DNA from 4 places in the Paenibacillus sp. FSL H3-0469 genome. Region 1 is predicted to be linked to each of the others. Evidence: riboswitches for the same ligand, from Rfam matches in the RefSeq annotation. Region 1 holds a riboswitch; each other region holds the start of a gene.

Region 1 (5,036 bases):
AGCATCTCCAGGAACGTTACTTCCAGGCGGCTGAGGCTGCACTGACGGCATTCAGCAAGTGGTACGGCCCTTATCCCTACTCAACCTTGTCGATTGTTGTCCCGCCGGAGTCCGGCAACGGAGCCGGAGGAATGGAGTATCCGACCCTGATTACCGCCTTCGGCGCCACGGATACTTCACCAGGCACTTCCCTGGAGCGCACAATCATCCACGAGATCGGGCACCAGTATTTCTACGGTCTGGTGGCCAGTAATGAATTCGAAGAAGCCTGGCTTGATGAGAGCTTTACCTCTTATGCCGAAGACCGGCTGATGGAACAGGAATATGGTGTTGTCTCTAGCCTCCCGCTGCAGTCCAGCCTGGTGTCCTCCTCACAGCCCCTTAAGCTGGAGACCTGGAAATATACTGGTGATGATGCCTACACACGCAATGTGTACATTCGCGGCAAGCTGGTGCTGAAGGATATCGAACGGATCGCGGGGACCAAGAATATGGATGCCATCCTCGCCGCTTATGCCCGCAAATACCGCTTCCAGCATCCGTCCACCGCCGACTTCCAGAAGGTTGTGGAGAAAGTGACCAAGCAATCCTGGCAGACTTATTTTGAACGGTATGTCTATAGCGGGGGTGCACCCGACTTCGCAGTTGATGATATCAGGCTCACGGTCAAACCGGACAACAGCGATGGCGGGGGCAGCCGCTATAGCGCTGTGGTCGATGTAAGCAATAAGGGCAGCCTGTACCCCGATGTTCCCGTTAAATTCACCTTCGCAGACGGGTACACTGTGCAGCAATACTGGAATGGCGAGGGTAAGGCAACCTCCTTTGAGTTAGCATATAAAGCGCCGCTGGTCTCCGCAGAGATCGATCCGGGGCATTCCATTCTGCTGGAGAGCAGGCATCTAAATAATTTCAGAATGGCGGAGCTCGAGCCGCGTACACTCTCCCGCTGGACGCTTAGCGCATCTGCTCTGCTTGAAACCCTGCTCGGAACTCTTGTCTGGTGAGGTGAAGGAATGGTGAAAAGTTCAATTGCCCGCGGTTGGATCAGCATGAAAGAGCAGTTCTATATACTGATTCTGCTATTTATCTACCGGCTGTTCTGGGGATATTTCCTGTACAAATTCATTAAAAGCGCGGTTGTCCCTGTCCTGCTCCGCTACCCGGATGCAAATGCCGGCGGCAGCGGAATAGGCAGGCTGCTGTATTATATCGAAGGGCAGACCGCGCTGCACACCGACCCTGCCGTCCAGCACTGGCTATGGATGCTGCTGGCGCTGACAGTGCTAAGGCTGCTGGTGACTCCCTTTATCCGTGCAGGGCTGCTGCACGAGCTTCACCAGGAGCGCGACGGAGCGCGGGGACTGTTCTTTTTTCCCGGAATGAGAAAATATGGGCTGCCGGTGCTGATGTTCAGCCTCGCTGAATGGGCGCTAACCCTCCTGCCGCTCTATTGGCTGCTTCCGCGTATGTACCGTCATCTGCTCAGCGGCGTTCTCGATGTACAGCTCCTGCTCAGGCTGGTGCCTTATGTAATGGGCTGGCTGCTCTATCTCTTCCTTGTCCGCAAGCTTCTGCTCTATATGCAGTTCGGCTATACCGCAGGTACCGGCATGTTCTCCTCGCTGCTAATCTGCCTGAAGGTGCTGATGCCTTCGATCGGTATTTCCGTCATTCTGGGGGCGGGAAGCCTGGCCGTAATTCTGCTCTGCAGCGCCTCTGCTCTGTTCTATCCCGGATTGCCGGCACTTATGCTCCGCCAGGCAGCTCCGCTGCCCTCCACGCTGTTGAATATGTGGGGAATCGCTGCCCAGTATCACCTCTGGTCCAGTAAATCATTTCCACAATAATAAGCTGCTGAAGCGGCATACTAAAGAGAGTCACAGCCCCTTATCAGGGAGCAGGACTCTTTTTTGCTTGAACCGGAGGACAAAAGCATTTGCAAAAGGCTAAATCCTCTGATACAATGATGGCTGTACTAGTAGTAACAAACTTGTAATATTTAAAGCAAAATCTTCCGTAACTATTGCAATTTAATCAATGCCGATAAGTCACTGTTCTGGTGCACAAAACGCCGAATTCCCTGCACCGGGAAGTGGGGGAACCATATTTTGGGTGAATTGATCTCGCTTTAGAGGGGTCATAGGGGAACCTTCTACCGAATCCTTAAGCTAACCTCGCAGGCCCTGGAAGGAGTACATCTTTTGATTAGTCAGAATTTCAAGAAAAAATGCACCGCAGCAGCACTAGGTCTTGTGATGGTATTCACACTCGGAGCAGGCAGTGCCTTCGCAGATTCCAAAATGGATACTGTGATTTCAAAAACCATTGGGACATCTTATAAAACCGGGGGCACAACCACCAGCGGCTTCGACTGTTCCGGATTTACCAAGTATGTATTCAAAAATGTCGGGCTTACCTTGCCCCGTACCTCCAAAGCACAGTACAAAGTTGGAACAAGTGTATCCAAGAGCAATCTGCGTTCCGGTGATCTCGTGTTCTTCAATACCCTGGGTAATGGAGTGTCCCATGTCGGTATTTATGTTGGAAACGGGAAGTTCGCACAGTCCTCAAGTTCACGTGGTGTAACCATCAGTTCGATGAGCCAGTCCTACTGGGCCAACCGTTACGTTGGCGCCAAACGAGTAATGAGCACAACAGCCTACCAAGCTGTCGCTTACGATTGAACCCTTGAAGCATACCCCGAATATTTCCGCCTCTAACAACTAAATGTAACTTATACGAGCCCGGGATGATTATTGCCGTAATCATTTCCGGGTTTTTCCTTTTCCTTATTCTACCTTTTACCCGAATCCACAGCCTTGAAACAGCATTTTATTGCAAAAACAAAGAAAAAATCATATAAAATAATCCCTGCGCATAGATATGAGTCTTTCGAAAGGGCTATAACTCTAAAAAACAGCAAAAAAGATGCATTAATATGTTATAAGTGATTGCCAAGCGCATTAGTCTTTGTTACAATTATCGCAGTGAGCTTTTAGTAACATTTTTGTAATTATTGAATCGCTTTTAACAAAGGTTTTGTCATGTATTGAATGAACCGCTAATCCTAATCAACAGTCGTGCCGAGTTCCCTAATGAATTAGGGAAACGGGGGAACCACTTTGGGTGAATTGACCTCCTATTCTAAGAGGGGTCATAGGGGACCTTCAACCGAACCCTTAAGCTAACCTCGTAGGCATTGGAAGGGGTATTTACTTTTGAAGAAGAAGCTAGCAGCCGCAGTACTAAGCTTGTCCATTATCTTCACCATCGGAGCAGGAAGCGCTTTCGCGGATTCCAAAATGGATAAAGTGATTGACAAAGCCATCGGAACCAAATACGTGTCCGGCGGTACATCAACTAACGGGTTTGATTGCTCCGGATTTACAATGTATGTTTTTGATAAGATCGGCATTAACCTGCCCCATCAATCCGGCTCCCAGTATCAGATGGGCACTGCCGTGTCCCGTGACGAGATGAGACCGGGCGATCTTGTATTCTTTAATACCAATGGTAAAGGCGTGTCTCATGTCGGTGTTTATGTCGGTGACGGCGAATTCGCCCATGCCTCTTCCTCACGTGGTGTAACCATCAGTTCGCTGAGTGACAGCTATTACGTCAACCGTTACGTTGGCGCCAAACGAATCATGAGTACAGATGCTTACAAGAATGTAGCTTCGGATTCCCAAGACAATGATGATGTACAATAATCCTTTGTAACCAAACGCTCTTTTCCGAGATTTTTGCCGAAATCTTGGAGAAGGGCTTTTTTTTGTCTATAAAATTACTTACCCGCCTCTATATTTGTAAAACACCGATTCTGAACTTTCGGAAAATAATTATTGGCGTTTGTCAAGTTTCTGCATTTCCGCAAGGAATTTGCGTCGAAACTAGCCGTTTTTGTATATAATTAATATTAAGAACAAGCAGAAACGGCTTTGCCGCCTCTTTAAAGGATGGTACCGTTTCGTCTGGAAGGAGGCCTCGCCTAATGATAAGCTCCCCGCTAACCTTTTATGTGGTGCCTATGGAGCCGCAGCATGCCGCTGAGATCTGTGAGTGGAGCTACAAGCCTCCGTATAATATTTACGGCTGGATGTCCTGGGAGCAGATGCAGGCGCTGGGCGTGGAGTTCGGAGACCCGCAGCTGCGAAGTGAGCAATATGTATCTGTAGTGAACGGACAGGGGGATCTGTGCGGCTTCGCCCAGCTCTTTCCGATGGAGGGGGTAGTCCGGCTTGGTGTTGGAATGCGGCCCGAGCTGTGCGGTCACGGCATGGGGCATCTGTTCATGAAAGCTATTGTTCAGGCAGCACGGGCGCGTTACCCGGAGCGTGAGATCGACCTGGAGGTGCTGACCTGGAACCAGCGCGCCATCCGCGCTTACCAGAAATGCGGGTTCACTATAACGGATACCTATGAACGCCGCACTCCGACCGGCAATAAGCCTTTTTATTGCATGGTCTATGAGGAATAGCACCGGAAACAGATTGTTTTGCAAAAAATGGATCATTTGTGTTCATTTTTTTGACACACATACTATGATAACGCTTCACCATCCGCTATAATGGAGTCAGCAGCTTACATGGAGGGACGGATGCAGATGCAGAAATGGATCATGAGCGGTTTGTTTTTTGCCGCCTGTGCCTTTGCAGTAATCTTAATGTTTACCTTACCCGGTAAATCCGAGGTAGCCGAACAGAACAAGCCGACTATGCCGGAAGTTGTGCTGGACGCTGCGGGCGCAGAAGCCACAGTGAAGGCCAATTGTATCTCCTGCCACGGTGACCAGCTTCAGGGCGGGGCGGGACCCAGCCTGCAGCAGGAAGGCGCTTCGCATGACGCAGCTCAGATTTACAGCATAGTCACCAAGGGCCGCGGACAGATGCCTTCCTTCAAAGACAGGCTGGCCCCTGAAGAGATTGCCAATGTAGCTCTATGGCTGGCGGAGAAGAAATAATCCGCATCCTGTACTAACACCATGCTCCTCATTCCAAATGTATAATGCCCGTGACTAGGATAACGAATGATCC
Region 2 (5,036 bases), 2.5 Mb from region 1:
GCCTTTGACGGTACACCGCTCGGCGGCGACCGCCTGATGCGCATCGGCCTTGTAGTCTCCGACCTGCGCGGAGATTACGCAAGCTGCACTTACCGCCTGAGAGCGGTGCAGCGCTGATCTACAGCTTGCTTTTCATTATAAGGCTGCTGCTTCGTACAGCTTCGTACTGCTTAAGGCATACCACAGGCGTCAGCCTCCTTTTGGAGATTGACGCCTGTTTTTTTGGTGGAGAGATGCAGTCAGGAAGGCGGCTTTGCTGCCGGTTCATTAACTACTTACTACCTCCCCCTATTCCTCATCTACTCCTGTCCATGTTCATGATCCCGGCCAAATAACCCGCTGAGCGCCTCTGTTACGTCCATGCCGGTAAGTGTCTTGGTCAGCTCAGGCACCTGGGCCATGATTTTGGCGATATCGCCGGTAATTTTGTTCACGCCAGAGGAAGCGCCGTCCTGAGAGATGACCGTGATCTTGTCTACCTTGGCTAGCGGGGAGGCGATTTTCTCAGCCAGCTCCGGCAGGATTTTCAGAAATTCCACGGTCAGGGCAGCTTGAGTGAACTGTTTGTACGCCTCAGCCTTCTTCTGAAGTGCTCCCGCTTCCGCCGCTCCGGCGAGCTGTACGATCTCTGCATTCGCCTTCCCTTTTGCCAGCTCCGCCTCTGCTGTTGCCAGTCCGCGCTTGGTTGTGGTAGCTGCCTCGGCTTCCGCCTCCAGAATCTGCCGCTGCTTGGCGGCTTCTGCTCTCATGATCGTCGCCTGATTCTCCGCCTGGGCAGGCTTGATTACCGTCGCCTCCAGCTCCTTCTGCTTCAGCTCGACCTCAATCTCCCGGACTGTGCGGTTGGCTTCGGCCTCCATCTGAGTGATTTTCACCTGTTCCGTAACCAGTGACTGCTTGATCTTGTTCTGCTGCAATTCGTACGCCAGATCCGCTTGCGCCTTCTTCACCTCGGTCTCCAGCTTGAAATCCGCCTGCTTAATATTCAGCTCCTTCTCGAACAGGGATTCCTTCGCACGGGCGGCGGTTCCCGCTTCTATGGTCGCCTGATGGGCATTGGCTTTGGCAATGGAGGATTCCTTCTCCGCTTCGGCCTGCTTGATCTGAATGTCGCGTTCGGCTTCGGCCTTGGCAATACTGGCGTCGCGGCGGATACGCTCAATCTCGGGCACCCCCATATTGTCGATGTACCCTTTGTCGTCGGTAATCTTCTTGATGGTGAAGCTGACCACCTCCAGCCCCATTTTGTCGAGATCCTCTGAGCAGGTCTCCCGCATCTTGCTGTTGATTTCGTCTGGGGTCTTGAGTATGGATTCTACACTGAGCTGGCCGATGAGGCCGCGCAGATGACCCTCCACCGAATGCAAAATAATCGTCTCACGGTCCTCTTCCGGCCGGTCAATGAACTGTTCACTGGCAGTGAGAATCGCGGTTGGATCGCTTTTAATCTTAATTTGGGCGACTGCCTCCAGGTTCAGCTTGATGCCTTGACGAGAGAACATGGCCTGCGCCGGGATAACATCGAAGCTCATCAGCATCATGGAGATGGTTTTATTGTTCTGAAAGCCGGGGATGACGAACGTCCCGCCGCCCTGAACCACTCTTTTGCCGCCGAGACCGTATACGATCATGGCCTGATTGGGCGGAACCTTTTTATACGCGGTCACAATACTGGTTAACGCCAGCAGAATCACTACAACAATAGCTCCGGTTACATATAAAATTAACATTTGCTCCGACACTCCCCGTTAGTTATGTTCCATTTCCCGTTCGAACAGAGTGACCGCTGCGATCCCCTTATCCGTCTTCACAATAATCACCCGGTCGCCCCGCAGCAGCTGCTGGCCGGATTCCGCCCGCACGCCGATGGAGCGCATGGTCCCGTGCAGCACATACTTCATCTCTCCCACAGCCCCATCCGCTGCGGCGATGCTGATATACCCGAGCTGGCCGGCCGGATCATAATCCAGTTCACTCATACTGCTGTCATACCGGGTCATCACCCGTGCCAGCACGGTGTAGAGCAGAATGCCCGGCAGCAGGGCAATCAAAGTACAGACCAGCACTACGGCAAGCAATTGCATCCCGCTGTAATTGACAAGCATATACCCCGTGCCGCCCCAGACGGTGACAAACACCATCAACGGAAGAATCGGCAGGAAGCCCGGTCCACCCGCATCCCCGCCCCCGACATGCAGGTGGCCTGCCAGACCATGTCCATGAATGCTGCCGCTGAGGATAAGCAGGAGGCCCACCCAGAAGCAGACGATAAATACAGTAACGATGGTAACCCCTCCTTTCAATGTAATGTGATGATGCATTAGCTGACTATTTGGGTGATGCGGAAACAGACTAATGTGGTACATACAAGACTAATTCGTATTTAAATTGACTAATTAATGTTGTTATATGATTTAATTGTGCTTCTCTCCGTCACTATTTCCTTTAATTTTCACTTTAGGCTGCTTGGTTAGTAGGGGCTGAGACGCAACTTGGCATTGCCGGGATTCAGGTGCACTTGTGCTCTTCATTTGCTCGTTTAGCCAACATTGCCGGGATTCAGGTGCACTTGTGCTCTTCATCCTCCCACTTTCCTCTGCATTTGAGGGATTAATCCCTCTCATTTCCACCTCCAGCCCATTTTCAGCGCAATCTGAGGGATTAATCCCTCTCATTTCCGCATCCAGCCCATTTTCAGCGCAATTAGTGGGATTTATCCCTCTCCTGCACAACAAAAAGACCACAGCAGCAGGGCTCTCCGTGGTCGGTTAATCGATCATGGCGCTCATCCTCTCTCTTCGAGGCTTACGGGGTTAGCTGACGGATTCGGACAGCGAGATTGCCCTACCTCACCAGAGCCATAGTAGCACGCTGGCAAGGATTCACCCCGGGTACTCAGCAGCCCATCCTTAAGCCGCCTGCACCAGTTGGTTCCCCCGTTCCCGTTACGGAATTCAGCCATTTCAAGAACAGTGTCATTTCATTCGGTTGTTGATTGAATCTTACGCCTGCAGCCATTTAATGTAAAACCTCACGGATGACAAAAGAAGCCAAAATTGCTGTCCCTTCGCGAATGAAGGCGCATTCTTCAGCTCTGCTCTTATCCGCCCGGGGATTTGCTCGCGCTATCGTCTGTTTACACCAACATTACTCATCCTCTCACTTACTCACCTACTCACTTACTCACCTAGTCATCTACTCATCTACTCATCTACTCACCTACTCACCTACTCACCTACTCACCTACTCACCTACTCACCTACTCACCTACTCATCTACTCATCTACTCATCTACTCATCTACTCACCTACTCATCTACTCACCTACTCATCTACTCACCTACTCATCTACGTACCTACGCACTTACTCGCCTACTCCACCATTTCTCATTATCCTCACAATGACTTCCTCCTAACTCATCCCTCATCCCCCACCTTTTTTCTCCAGCTCATTATTACAAATTTAAAACATTCACACTTCCGTCACTCGATGCTCATTGTGCAATCTTTCCCTTTGAGCAATAATAGAATCTATAGATTCTATAGCGCCTTTAACTTTTGAAGAAAGGAGGAACGTTGAAATTTGAATTCGAAACTGAATTTGCGGGACAAAAAAAAGGAAGCCACCTCCTACGCCTTAGCCGTAGCGGCCTTCGAGCTTGCGCTTGAGCATGGCATGGACGGCTTCATTGTCGACGATGTTGTTCAGAAGGCCGGGTATTCCCGGCGGACTTTTGCGAATTACTTCTCCTGTAAAGAAGAGGCAGTCGCTGCCTACTTCATTGGCATTATTGCTGTCCAAGAGAAAGAGGAAGAAAATAACCCGCTGGCTGCTCTGCCGCCCGATGCTACACCGCTCGATGCCCTGTACAATCTGCTGAAGCTGCAATTCACCTCGGAGTTCCTGCATAAGCTGCGGCAGTTCGTCTCTTTGGCGAATCAGTATCCGTCTCTGGAGCCTTACATTCTCAATGTCTTTCGGCATTTGCAGATCACCGCCCAGGACACGCTGGAGCAGTTCACCCGTGGACGGTATGCCGATGGATATACCCACCTGCTGGTAGGTGCCGTCTATGGGGCCTTCGTGCCTATCTTGGACGGACGGCTGAATGTCATGCTGCCGGGCGAACAGCTGAGTGAAGGCTCCGATGCCATGCTGTTTGAACAATACCTGAATTCCATGTTTGCTTATTTACGCAACGGCTTCTAAATTCACAGATAAAGAGGAGAAACCATTACATGTCTACCTTTCTATACCGCTTAGGAAAATCTGCTTATGCCAAGCCTTGGGCCTTCATTGCAGTCTGGATCATTGTACTCGGAGTTGTAGGCACCCTGATTGGAGTCAACGGCATTCAATCCAGCTCTGAGATGAAAATTGAAGGCACTGAGTCGCAAAAAGTGCTGGATAAGCTGACAAAAGAGCTGCCCGCTGCTGCCGGAGGGCAGGCAAGCATCGCCTTCACTGCGCCGGAAGGAGAACGTCTCGATACGCCTGAGCGTACTGCGCTGCTCCTGAAGGCCATTAATGATGTGTACAACATGGAATATGTCATTAACCCTATGGAGCTGGCAGCCCAAGCGGCTGCGGCGGCCCAGGGCGCCGGTGCTGACCCTTCCGCCGCTGATCCTTCTGCCGCCGCGGGCCAGGGCGCTGCCGCCGATCCTTCCGCCGCTGCCGATCCTTCCGCTGCGGCCGGCCAAGCTGCCGCCGACCCTTCCGCCGCTGCCGGCCAAGCCGCCGCCGCCGATCCTTCCGCCGCTGCGGGCCAAGGCGCTGCGGCTCAGGCAGCCCCGTTCGGCCCGCTGATGGCCGACGGGATGCCGGTTCCCGGCGTGATGCTGTCGGCTGACGGCAGCATTGCCCTGTTCCAGTTCCAGTTCACCGTTCAGCAGACATCTCTGCCATCGGATGTGCCGGATAATATCATCGATACCGTATCCGAGGTCGAACAGTCCGGTTCAGGCATTACGGCGATTCCAAGCGACTCGCTCAAAAGCATGCCGGCCATCGGCTCCACAGAAGCGATCGGCGTG
Region 3 (5,036 bases), 3.7 Mb from region 1:
TCTGGTTCTGCCTATTCTGATTCCGTTATGTACAGCAGTGATTCTGATTCTATTCAAAGAGCAGATACGCCTTCAGCGGGGGATTAGCGTAGTTAGCGGTATCCTTACTATCCTTAGTACAGCCTTGCTGGTTACACGTGTACATGCTGATGGCATTCTGACCTTACAAATGGGAGGGTGGGTACCCCCTTACGGAATTGTATTTGTTGGAGATATGTTCGCTTTACTAATGGTGATGATGGCTTCCATCGTAAGCTTCGCCATATTGCTCTATTCCTTCAGCAGCATTGGAGAGCAGAGGGAGCGGTATTATTATTATACTTTCTTTCATTTTTTGCTGGTCGGGGTATACGGCTCTTTCCTTACAGGAGATATTTTCAACTTGTTCGTCTTCTTTGAGGTGATGCTGATTTCTTCATATGCCCTTATCTCCCTGGGAGGGACCAAGCTGCAGTTACGGGAGACGGCGAAATACCTGCTGATCAATATTGTGTCGTCAACGTTGTTTGTAGCAGCCGTAGCGTATCTGTATGCGGCTGTAGGGACGCTGAATATGGCGCATTTGTCACAGCGGATTGCTGAAGCGGGGCAAGGAGGCATATTGAACGTAATTGCTGTACTTTTTTTAATCGTATTCTCCTTAAAAGCGGGGCTGTTCCTGTTCTATTGGCTCCCAGGATCGTACGGCGCACCGCCTTCGGCGATCAGAGCACTATTTGGTGCTCTTCTTACCAAAGTAGGACTATATGCCATTATCCGCACGTTCACCCTGATGTTTGTGAATGATACCAGTCTCACGCATAGCTTGATCGCCTGGATGGCTGCGGCAACCATGATTCTGGGCAGCATTGGGGCAGTGGCCTACAAGGATATCACTCGGATTCTTAACTATAATGTCATTATTAGTGTCGGATTTGTGGCTTTCGGGCTTGCTGCAGGTACCGGGGATTCGCTGAACGGAGTCATCTTCTATCTGCTTCACGATATGCTGGCTAAAGGGCTCCTGTTTATACTGGGCGGATTAATCATCTCCGCAGCAGGAACAGATCGTTTGAGTGGTATGGGAGGCATGATCAAAAAATATCCGCTGCTGGGCTGGATGTTCTTCATCCTGGCTCTTGCATTGGTAGGGATTCCGCCGCTGAGCGGTTTTGCCGGAAAGCTGCTGATCATCCGCGGAGCTTTGGATGCCGGTATGCTGACACTGTCTCTGATCGGTCTCGGCTCAAGCTTTATGGTGCTGTATTCCTTAATCAAGATGTTCAGGCTGGCCTTCTGGGGAAATGAACCTGAGAGAGAACTGCCTGCTGTGAACCTGAAGAGAGCTTCTGCTGTCGCCGCTGCACTGCTTGTGCTTGTCATTGCAATGGGTATTGGAGCAGATGCTCTATATGCCTATGTAGCACAGGCCGGAGAGGTTCTGGCTTCACCTGCGGAATACATTCAAGCCATACTGAAGGAGTAGATATAATGGCTCTACAATTCTTGTTTAATCTGTTAGTTGCTTTATTGTGGATGGCAATCAATAATAGCAGCTCCGGCGCCACTTTTCTTATCGGGTTTCTGCTCGGCATAGGGATGCTGCTGTTATTCAGAAGATCCAAGCCTCAGGCCCGGCCATTTTATTTAAAACGCCTATGGTCCATATTCAAGCTGCTGCTGATCTTTATCCGCGAATTGACCATCTCGAACTTTGTGGTAATTTATCATATTCTTCGTCCGAAGCTGGCGATCCGCCCTGGAATATTCGCCTATGAGACGGCGTTAACCTCAGCCTGGGAAGTTACACTGTTGTCTTGTCTAATATGTCTGACTCCTGGCACGCTGACCCTTGATGTGTCGAGGGATGGGAAGACCCTATTTATTCATGCCATTGACATCAAAGATGCTGAGGAAATGGTGAAGCAGATCCGGGGTAATTTCGAACAAGTGATCATGGAGGTGACCCGCTGATGGTCTCCGTACTATTAACTACCGCATTGATCATTCTGGGAATGGCCATACTCGCGTGCCTGTTCCGGCTTCTGAAAGGACCTACCCGTTCGGATAGGGTGGCCGCCCTAGATACGATAGGCATTCATGTACTGGCTATGATTACTGTCATTAGTATGCTGCTGGATACCCGCAATTTTCTTGAGGTAATTCTGGTTATAGGTATTCTGACGTTTATTGGAACCACTGCACTCGCAAGGTATATCGAACGTGGGGTTGTTGTGGAAGAAGGAGGGGAACTGCATGACAGGTGAGTTGTTTAGCTCGATTCTAGTGGTGCTGGGCGCCATTTTTTGCGGCATCAGTGCCTTTGGCCTGATCCGGCTGCCCGATGTCTATCTGCGTTCACATGCGGCCACCAAAAGCGCAACGTTCGGGGTGTTATGTTTACTGGGCGGCGGCTTCCTTTACTTTTGGTTCAAAGATGGAGAGATCAGTGTCAAGCTGCTGCTGGCGATTCTTTTTGTATTCATCACTTCGCCGGTCGCAGGCCATCTAAATGGCCGGGCGGCCTACCGTTCGGGCGTTCCCTTGTGGAAAAACAGCGTACAGGATGATCTGCTGACCCATAAGGAAAGAAGTAAGGAGCAATCTGAGAAATGATATTTGCCGCTGAATTCCTGTAAAGGAAACGGGGGAACCAAAAGTTCCGGGGTGAATCTCGAGAATATCGAGTAGGGCTACTCAGGTCCGAATCCGTCAGCTAACCCCGTAAGCGTTCATGAGAGGGGAATCCTGCAGTGCCTATTGTTGATGTCAACGGAACAACCTTGTATTATGAGATATCGGGTAGCGGTCTGCCCATCGTTTTTATCCATGATTATTCGACCTCCCACCATCTTTTTGAACCACAGGCGGAATATTTCAGTAAGCGCGCGAAAGTAATTGTCTATGATCTAAGAGGAAACGGGCTGTCAGGGAAGATGAATGTTGAGATTGGCCGGATCGTAGACACTCAAGTTGAGGATCTAAAGGCATTATTAGATAAGCTGGATGTAGAAAAGATTGTAATTGTAGCCTGCTCCAGTGGAGCTATACTTGCCCAGAAGTTCGCCTATCTATTCCCTGAGCGGGTGATTACCATGATTTTGGTGGATAGTTATTTTCAAGGTGATTACTCTGCTAGCGGAAGTAAGTTGAAAGAAGCGTTGCAGTTCTGTGCCTGGATTTCTCATTATCTCCCTGCTGAAATGTTTATCAAGCCTTTACGTATCACCTATCACAGGTGGCTCTTGGCTTACCATATCTTGAGAAAAGAGCTTATGCATAAACGGACGACAGAATGGATTAAGCAACGCATGGCGTTGAAGTATTCGGACGGTTACGGGTTTGCGCTGCGGCTGCAAATTCCGGTGCTGATCGTGTCAGGTAATCACAATGAGCGGGTGTTAGAGCAAGTTAAAAAAACAGCGGCTAAGTATCCCAAAGCTCATTTAGCGATCATCGAGAATGCCATGTATCCTAGTCACCTATGTCAACCGCAATTATTTAACCGGCTTTTGCTCGATTATCTAAAGGATCAACAGTGTTTTCAACAAGAGCTACCTGGCTGATACTCTCACTGGACACACACCCTTGAAGGTGACGCAGCGCTGTTTATTTACGAAAAGAATCATTACAGGAGCCAGTGATATGTTTACAAAAAGGTACCTTTGGTTTACTCGAAAACTCAGTCTAACCTCATCAAGAATTATTCTTTTAGGTTTTGCTGTAACCATCATTCTGGGGACAATTATGTTGTCCTTACCGGTATCTTCATCCACCGGAACTAGTGTGGGATGGCTAAATGCATTGTTTACCTCAACTTCAGCTGTGTGTGTCACTGGATTGGTGGTGCTGGATACAGGAACCGACTTTTCCAACTTTGGACAAATCATTATCCTGCTCCTCATTCAAATCGGAGGATTAGGATTCATGACGTTCAGTGTTCTAATTGCCGTAATTCTGGGGAAGAAGATTGGGCTGAAGGAGCGTTTACTCATCCAGCAATCTTCGAACTCCATTGAAACACAAGGGGTCGTCCGGCTATCACTAAGCATTGTACTAATCTCATTTATCTTCGAAACTCTTGGGGCATTGTTGTTGACCATCCGGTGGGCGAATGACCTGGGTGTTGCCAAAGCCCTATATTATGGAATTTTCCATTCCATCTCGGCCTTTAATAACGCAGGTTTTTCATTATGGTCGGATAGTCTGAGCCGGTATGTTGGTGATCCGTTAGTCAATATTGTCATTTCATTTTTATTTATCATTGGTGGAATTGGATTTATTGTGATTCTGGATCTATACCGCAAGAGAAGCTGGAAGGCTCTGTCTTTTCACACAAAAATCGTGCTAATCACTTCAGGAGTGCTTTGTTTTGCAGGGTTTCTGGTCATATTTGTCTTTGAGCTTTTTAATACCAGAACATTTGGTACACTCACATGGGGGGGAAGAATCTGGGGTGGATATTTCCAGGGAGTGGTTACCCGCACAGCGGGTTTCAACTCCATTGATATTGGTGCGATGTTACCGGCGTCCCAGTTCTTTATGATCTTTCTGATGTTCATAGGAGCTTCATCAGGCTCGACAGGCGGGGGGATCAAGACGACCACCTTTGCGGTACTCATATTAAGCATCTTCTCAACCATCAAGGGGAATGCTGATGTGCAGCTGCTAAAAAAACGGATACCTCAAGATCTTATTTTCAGATCACTGGCTGTAATGACCATCTCCTTAGGCCTTGTTCTTGGAGCAACCTTTTTATTAACAATTACTGAATATACCCGCCATACGGATATTCTTGCTCTTTTATTTGAAGCTACATCAGCCTTTGGAACCGTGGGCATGTCCATGGGCTTAACCCCTGATCTGTCACCAATTGGTAAATGTATCATCATAGTTATAATGTATATTGGGAGACTGGGCCCTTTAACCTTAGCCTTTGCCTTGGCACAAAAAAGTGTTAAACAGAAGTACCGTTACCCAGAGGACAAGTTGCTGATTGGTTAGTAAGTAAGGAGTAGTTGGAACTGATTGAAAGGAGAAGTTCTTCCGTTTACGGG
Region 4 (5,036 bases), 530 kb from region 1:
ACCCTTTTCATGAGCTCCCCCCTCATATCTGCATGATTATGCACCGAGCCTAGGTTCATCCCTCTCACATTAGCATGGCCTCGGGCCGTTAACAACATCCTGCAAGGGAGGGGCCGGGCTAAGCAGAACTTTACTTTTGCTTTAATTTTGAACTATGCTACAATCATGACTAATAGTTGTTAACAACACAATTGTTGACAACAGGTTTCATTAACTCTTACCCAGGAAGGTGATCCTCCGATGTCTATTCAACAAATTCACACCAAGGAAGAACTAGAGCAATATATCGGGCAGCCTGGCAAAAAACTGCTCTTCAAGCACAGCACCACCTGCCCGATCAGCGCCAAGGCCAACGAGGAATTCCAGGCCTATGCCCAGCATTCAGATACTCCTGCAGCCGTTGTCCATGTGATCGAAGACCGTCCTGTCTCCAATCAAATTGCTGAGGATTTCGGGATCAAGCATGAATCCCCGCAAATCTTCCTGCTGGAGGACAGCGAAGTCCGCTGGAACACCTCACACTGGAAGATTACCCAAAAAGCGATAAAGGAAGCAGTGGAACAATGAGCGCGAACGTAATTGTCTATTCGACCTACGGCTGCAGCGAATGCAATCAGGTCAAGCAGCTGCTGGAGAGCAAAGGCATTCCCTTCGAGGTGCGGGATGTGATGACAAGCTCGGTCTATCAGGAGGAAGTGGAGAAGCTGGGCTTCATGGGCATTCCAGTCACTGTATCCGGGGACCGCGCAGTCAAGGGCTTCAATCTTCCTGAGCTCCAGGAGCTTATGGATGCTGCTGTTCTGTAATATACACAAAGGTGCTCTCCTCTCAAGAGGAGCAGCACCTTTTTTTTGCGATTCATTGATGTAAAATATGTATATTTATATATATCTGGAACAGGAGGACTGATCAATTGAACTGGCTACAAGATGAGCAGGCTGCTAAATGGCGTGAAGAAGGGCAGCGTTATGCGCGCGACGTTAACCAATTCGTACATAAAGGACTGACTGAAGGCTGGGACAAAGCGGGAAATGAACCCGCAGAGGATACACGCGGTGCCCTCGCTGCCAAAATCTATAAGATGATTCGGGGAGCTAATGAGCGCGGTGAGATTGCTGAGCTGCGGGCGCAATTGCCGGCGGCAACGTGGCCGCTCTCCGGCCACTTTCAGAAGGAGATGCAGGCGATCCGCAGTATCCATTTCATCAGTGATGATGCTGTGGTATTCAGCACCGGCACCCCTTGGGAGAAGAAAGCAGTTGTGGCTGTACATAAGGATGTTATTTCCGTATTCGGCGAGTATAGCCTGGTTGGGGCATCTCCTGATAATCAGTTCTATGCGCTCGCCGGAACTCAGGGGATTACCATTATGCATTCTATGAACAGCACACTTCAGGGTACAGTTGTAGCCACCCTCTCATGGCGTGAGCTGAATGGAACGATTCAAGCACTGGACCCGGACTTTCCCGTCTTGGACATAGAGAGCCTGGACCAGGCGTTACCCTTGGAGCAGGTCATTCCTTTTAACGGGGGCGGGGCGTTATTGCTTGTTACGAGCCAGGGGATTTTCCTGGTCCAGCAATCGCAGGAGAAGCCCTGGGAGGTGAAGCTGCTGCATCCGGATCTCGAAGAATATAAAGCAGATGAGCTGGAGCATATTGAAATTGACATGCCGCATGGTGCCGTCTCTCCGGATGGAAGATGGATTGCCTATGGCAGCCAGGGCAGTGATCATCTTTTATATGACACAACTTCAGGGCAGGTTCACCTATTCAATCCGGAATCCAGTTACCCGCACTATACAATATTTACAAAGGACCAGCATAGCGTATGGTACAATTCCTGCCACTTCTATAATGGCGTTACCCTTGCCGTTCCCCTTGAAGATGTGGAAGGAGGAGAACTCCCGGCAGATCAGGAATATCCGCTTGTTAACGAGGAAGCCCGGGTGTATGCGGCGGCAGCGCTGAAGAATGGTGTTGTGATTGGCGATGCCTATGGCTACTTGAGGCTCATTGATGCAGAGGGGCGGGAGCTGTGGCGTTATTATGCCGGAAGCACTATTTCAGGCTTAGCTGTCAATCGGGATGAGACTCTGCTGGCTGTAGGGACTTATGGAGGGATGCTGCACTTCCTGGACCTTCATGCAGCGCAGCGAAGCAACTATGCGATTACAACAGGAACCGTTCGTGAGGTGAAGCGGATCATTGCCTGGAAGAATCAGAAGGTTCCGCTGTGGTGGTAGTCTAATACAAGGGGCCTTCATCCCCACCGCCGTCTGCCAAAAATAAAAAACAGCGCTTGAGCGAGATAAATGGCAGATAATCTGCTACAAATGTGAGTTTTGGCTTCCCTATGCACAGCCATTCAGCCATTTGCTGAAAATAAGGCGAATAGCACTCTTTTCCATTTTTACAACCCACCTCCGAAAAGTGTATGATTCGTGTTGAAAGCAAATGAGTGTATTCATGAAAATGAGCAATGCATGCACGCTGAATTTCCGTCATGTGGAAAACGGGGGAACCATCCGGCCGTCTGGCCGACTTGGGGTGAATCCGAAGGAGAATGCCACGCGCAGGTCTCCGGCAGGTAGGGCGACTCTCACCGTCCGAATCCGACAGCTAACCTCGTAAGCGTAAGGAGAGAGCCCTGATCCGCCAAGCTTTTGTGCCAGGCGTCTTATGCCTGTTACCCAAAACCGCAGGCAGAGGTCCTCCTCTGCCTGCGGTTTTTTGCGCACTGGAATGAACTGCACAGTATAGATTCAGAAAGGAACGTGACCACATGCCTGACCCCTTACCGCCCAAACTAACAGCTGCTGCCGGATTCAACCACTACACCCAGCAATATAGCGGGCCCGTCTATGCGCTTAGCTGTCTGCTGCTGGAAAAAGGCGCCCGTGCCGAACAAGCAACCACCGCCACCTTCGTGGCACTCCATCCACTATGGCTGAAGGGCAGCCTCTCCGGGGACGGTGCTGCTGCGGCTGCCTACAGAGAGTGCATCCGCCAATGTGCCATGCTCACCCGGGATCGTAGCCGCTGCGCTCCTGCCCTGCTTAAATGGGACGATCATGTCGCCAGTGCCTTATGGTACGGCATCCAGCTCCCCCTGCCCGACATCAGCCTGATCCTGGAGTGCAGCATTCCCGAGCTGAAGGCCCGGCTAAGAGGAATACGCGAACAGATGGCAGCCGCACATTCGGCCTTGCCTGCGGTCCACCGCCCTTCGGCGGGATGAGTCGGGGGATTAGCATGGGCTATAGGAATGAGTGCGGCGGAATGAGTTGGATGTGGCGGAATCAGGATACGGATGCGGCAGAAGGAGTCTGATGTGGCGGGCGGGCTGCGGACTACAGATCCGCTATTTCGGCAAATGGGACCATTCTGAAGTCCATGCGGACTGAGAGGCGCTTATTTAACCCATTCCGCCAAATTTTTCGCTCCACCCAGCCCCTTAACGTCCTCTCAGTCCGCAACGGGGAGATAATCGGTCTTTTTCACAAAATAAGGGCCTCTGAGTCCGCCTACAAAACAACATCCCCCCACAAAGTGGGGCTTTAGCATCGATGATGCCTCAGGTACTTTGCGGGGACCCCGAAACATATAAATTCTTATCTATCAAATAAAGCCGCAGCATCCGCCGCGACTTCGTCCTTGACTCTCAGCACCAGCACGCACCCATACTGTGCCTGGCTCACCTTACATAGCTCAACCATCCCATGAACTGATCCTGTCTTCGCCAACCGTCCATTACCTAGAACTCAGCTCTTGCCTTTCCCACTCTTACCACCCTTACCGCCCTTGGCAAACCGCCAAAAGGCCATACAGCAGCCGAGCAATCCGGCTCCCAGCATAAGGGTCTGTAACGCCCCCAGCCAAGCCGATTGATCCGACGGGATTAGGCTGCTGATAATAATCAGCAGGATAGAAGCCGCGACCAGCAAGGGGGTTTGTCTACTTTTCTTCACAACACTTCACCACTCCTAAAGACTAATACTACTAAGGTACACCATCTCCGGCGTTTTCACCAGTTCACCACGGCTCCGGGCACACCCGGGCGGAAGAACGTATGGCGTCCTTGGCTAGTAATTCTTCACTCCATAGTAGTCAAAATCAGCGAAGGAGTCATGCTGGTGGGCATCAACGGAACCGATGAAATTGAACAAGCCTGTAAATCCGCCAATCTCCCCCGGCTCCCCGTTCACGCCTTCATCCGACAGATAGAGTACATCAATGTTTTCTACAAAAGCTTGCCAATCCCCGTTATCTCCGAAGCGGTAAAGGATACTCGCGATGCCTGAATGATAAATTATCTTCAACTCCGCTGTGTCTTCAGGGACTGGAATGTAATGGTGGACTAGCTCAATGCGTTGTCCCAGCTTGGCCTGAAGTACGTATAGAACGGTACCCTCTAATTCGGAGTGGGTCAAGTGAACGTACAGCCAATTATTCGAATCATAGTATAGCCCCATACCCGCCGTTTCCGAGTAATGATCGGGATGAAACTCCACCTTGGTCTGAACTTCATAATGAAGGGAAGTTGCGCGTGTGGCCATAATCGCCGGATGGATCTGCGAGAACAAAGAATTCTCTCCATGAATGCGTAAGTAACCCGGACGTTCAACCGTATTCACCCATGCCGCTTGCTGGTCCCGGTATGGAGTCAGAAAATGAAGATCATATTTCTCCTGATTAAAATCATCAAATACGTCATGAGAGATTCCATCGGCCTCTAATTCAACACCTGTCATCCCCTCAACTTCCATTTTCGCTACATTCGATCCATCCTTCATTTCCAGCCAGCCATCCTCTGTCCAATGCATTTTTTGAATAGAGGTTTCACGGCCTAATGGATTCAAAAGCGTTCCTTCCACAGGCCGTGACATGAGATGAGCAATATACCATTCGCCTGTTTGAGTTTGCACTAATGAGCCGTGACCTGCTTTTTGCATAATTGAACTTGGATTATACATCTCAAAATGCCCGGCATCCGGATTGCCAAGTGAAAATAGATGGCGCGGCGAGGAGGTGATG

What was found. A riboswitch is a leader RNA that binds a small molecule or an ion and turns the genes downstream of it on or off. The one in region 1 is predicted to bind cyclic di-AMP.
Positions count from the first base shown of each region.
Region 2: it holds a riboswitch for cyclic di-AMP, as region 1 does, so the genes downstream of both, NSS83_RS09345 (hypothetical protein) here and NSS83_RS20300 (C40 family peptidase) in region 1, are expected to answer to the same signal.
Region 3: it holds a riboswitch for cyclic di-AMP, as region 1 does, so the genes downstream of both, NSS83_RS03675 (alpha/beta hydrolase) here and NSS83_RS20300 (C40 family peptidase) in region 1, are expected to answer to the same signal.
Region 4: it holds a riboswitch for cyclic di-AMP, as region 1 does, so the genes downstream of both, NSS83_RS22600 (hypothetical protein) here and NSS83_RS20300 (C40 family peptidase) in region 1, are expected to answer to the same signal.

Region 1 is NZ_CP150302.1:4,595,993-4,601,028, reverse strand. Features, by position in the region: gene NSS83_RS20315 (M1 family aminopeptidase) at 1-1,007, shown strand, start outside; gene NSS83_RS20310 (hypothetical protein) at 1,017-1,850, shown strand; cyclic di-AMP (ydaO/yuaA leader) riboswitch at 2,063-2,201, shown strand; gene NSS83_RS20305 (C40 family peptidase) at 2,259-2,687, shown strand; cyclic di-AMP (ydaO/yuaA leader) riboswitch at 3,075-3,217, shown strand; gene NSS83_RS20300 (C40 family peptidase) at 3,222-3,713, shown strand; gene NSS83_RS20295 (GNAT family protein) at 3,995-4,480, shown strand; gene NSS83_RS20290 (cytochrome c) at 4,607-4,963, shown strand.
Region 2 is NZ_CP150302.1:2,110,639-2,115,674, forward strand. Features, by position in the region: gene NSS83_RS09335 (alpha-galactosidase) at 1-117, shown strand, start outside; gene NSS83_RS09340 (SPFH domain-containing protein) at 300-1,730, opposite strand; gene NSS83_RS09345 (hypothetical protein) at 1,749-2,303, opposite strand; cyclic di-AMP (ydaO/yuaA leader) riboswitch at 2,788-2,970, opposite strand; gene NSS83_RS09350 (TetR/AcrR family transcriptional regulator) at 3,583-4,209, shown strand; gene NSS83_RS09355 (MMPL family transporter) at 4,239-5,036, shown strand, end outside.
Region 3 is NZ_CP150302.1:879,912-884,947, forward strand. Features, by position in the region: gene NSS83_RS03655 (Na+/H+ antiporter subunit D) at 1-1,465, shown strand, start outside; gene NSS83_RS03660 (Na+/H+ antiporter subunit E) at 1,471-1,953, shown strand; gene NSS83_RS03665 (Na(+)/H(+) antiporter subunit F1) at 1,953-2,246, shown strand; gene mnhG (monovalent cation/H(+) antiporter subunit G) at 2,236-2,595, shown strand; cyclic di-AMP (ydaO/yuaA leader) riboswitch at 2,593-2,725, shown strand; gene NSS83_RS03675 (alpha/beta hydrolase) at 2,733-3,545, shown strand; gene NSS83_RS03680 (TrkH family potassium uptake protein) at 3,625-4,983, shown strand.
Region 4 is NZ_CP150302.1:5,126,246-5,131,281, reverse strand. Features, by position in the region: gene NSS83_RS22620 (SDR family NAD(P)-dependent oxidoreductase) at 1-11, opposite strand, end outside; gene ytxJ (bacillithiol system redox-active protein YtxJ) at 241-567, shown strand; gene NSS83_RS22610 (glutaredoxin family protein) at 564-806, shown strand; gene NSS83_RS22605 (hypothetical protein) at 914-2,245, shown strand; cyclic di-AMP (ydaO/yuaA leader) riboswitch at 2,481-2,650, shown strand; gene NSS83_RS22600 (hypothetical protein) at 2,785-3,240, shown strand; gene NSS83_RS22595 (hypothetical protein) at 3,764-3,970, opposite strand; gene NSS83_RS22590 (family 43 glycosylhydrolase) at 4,085-5,036, opposite strand, start outside.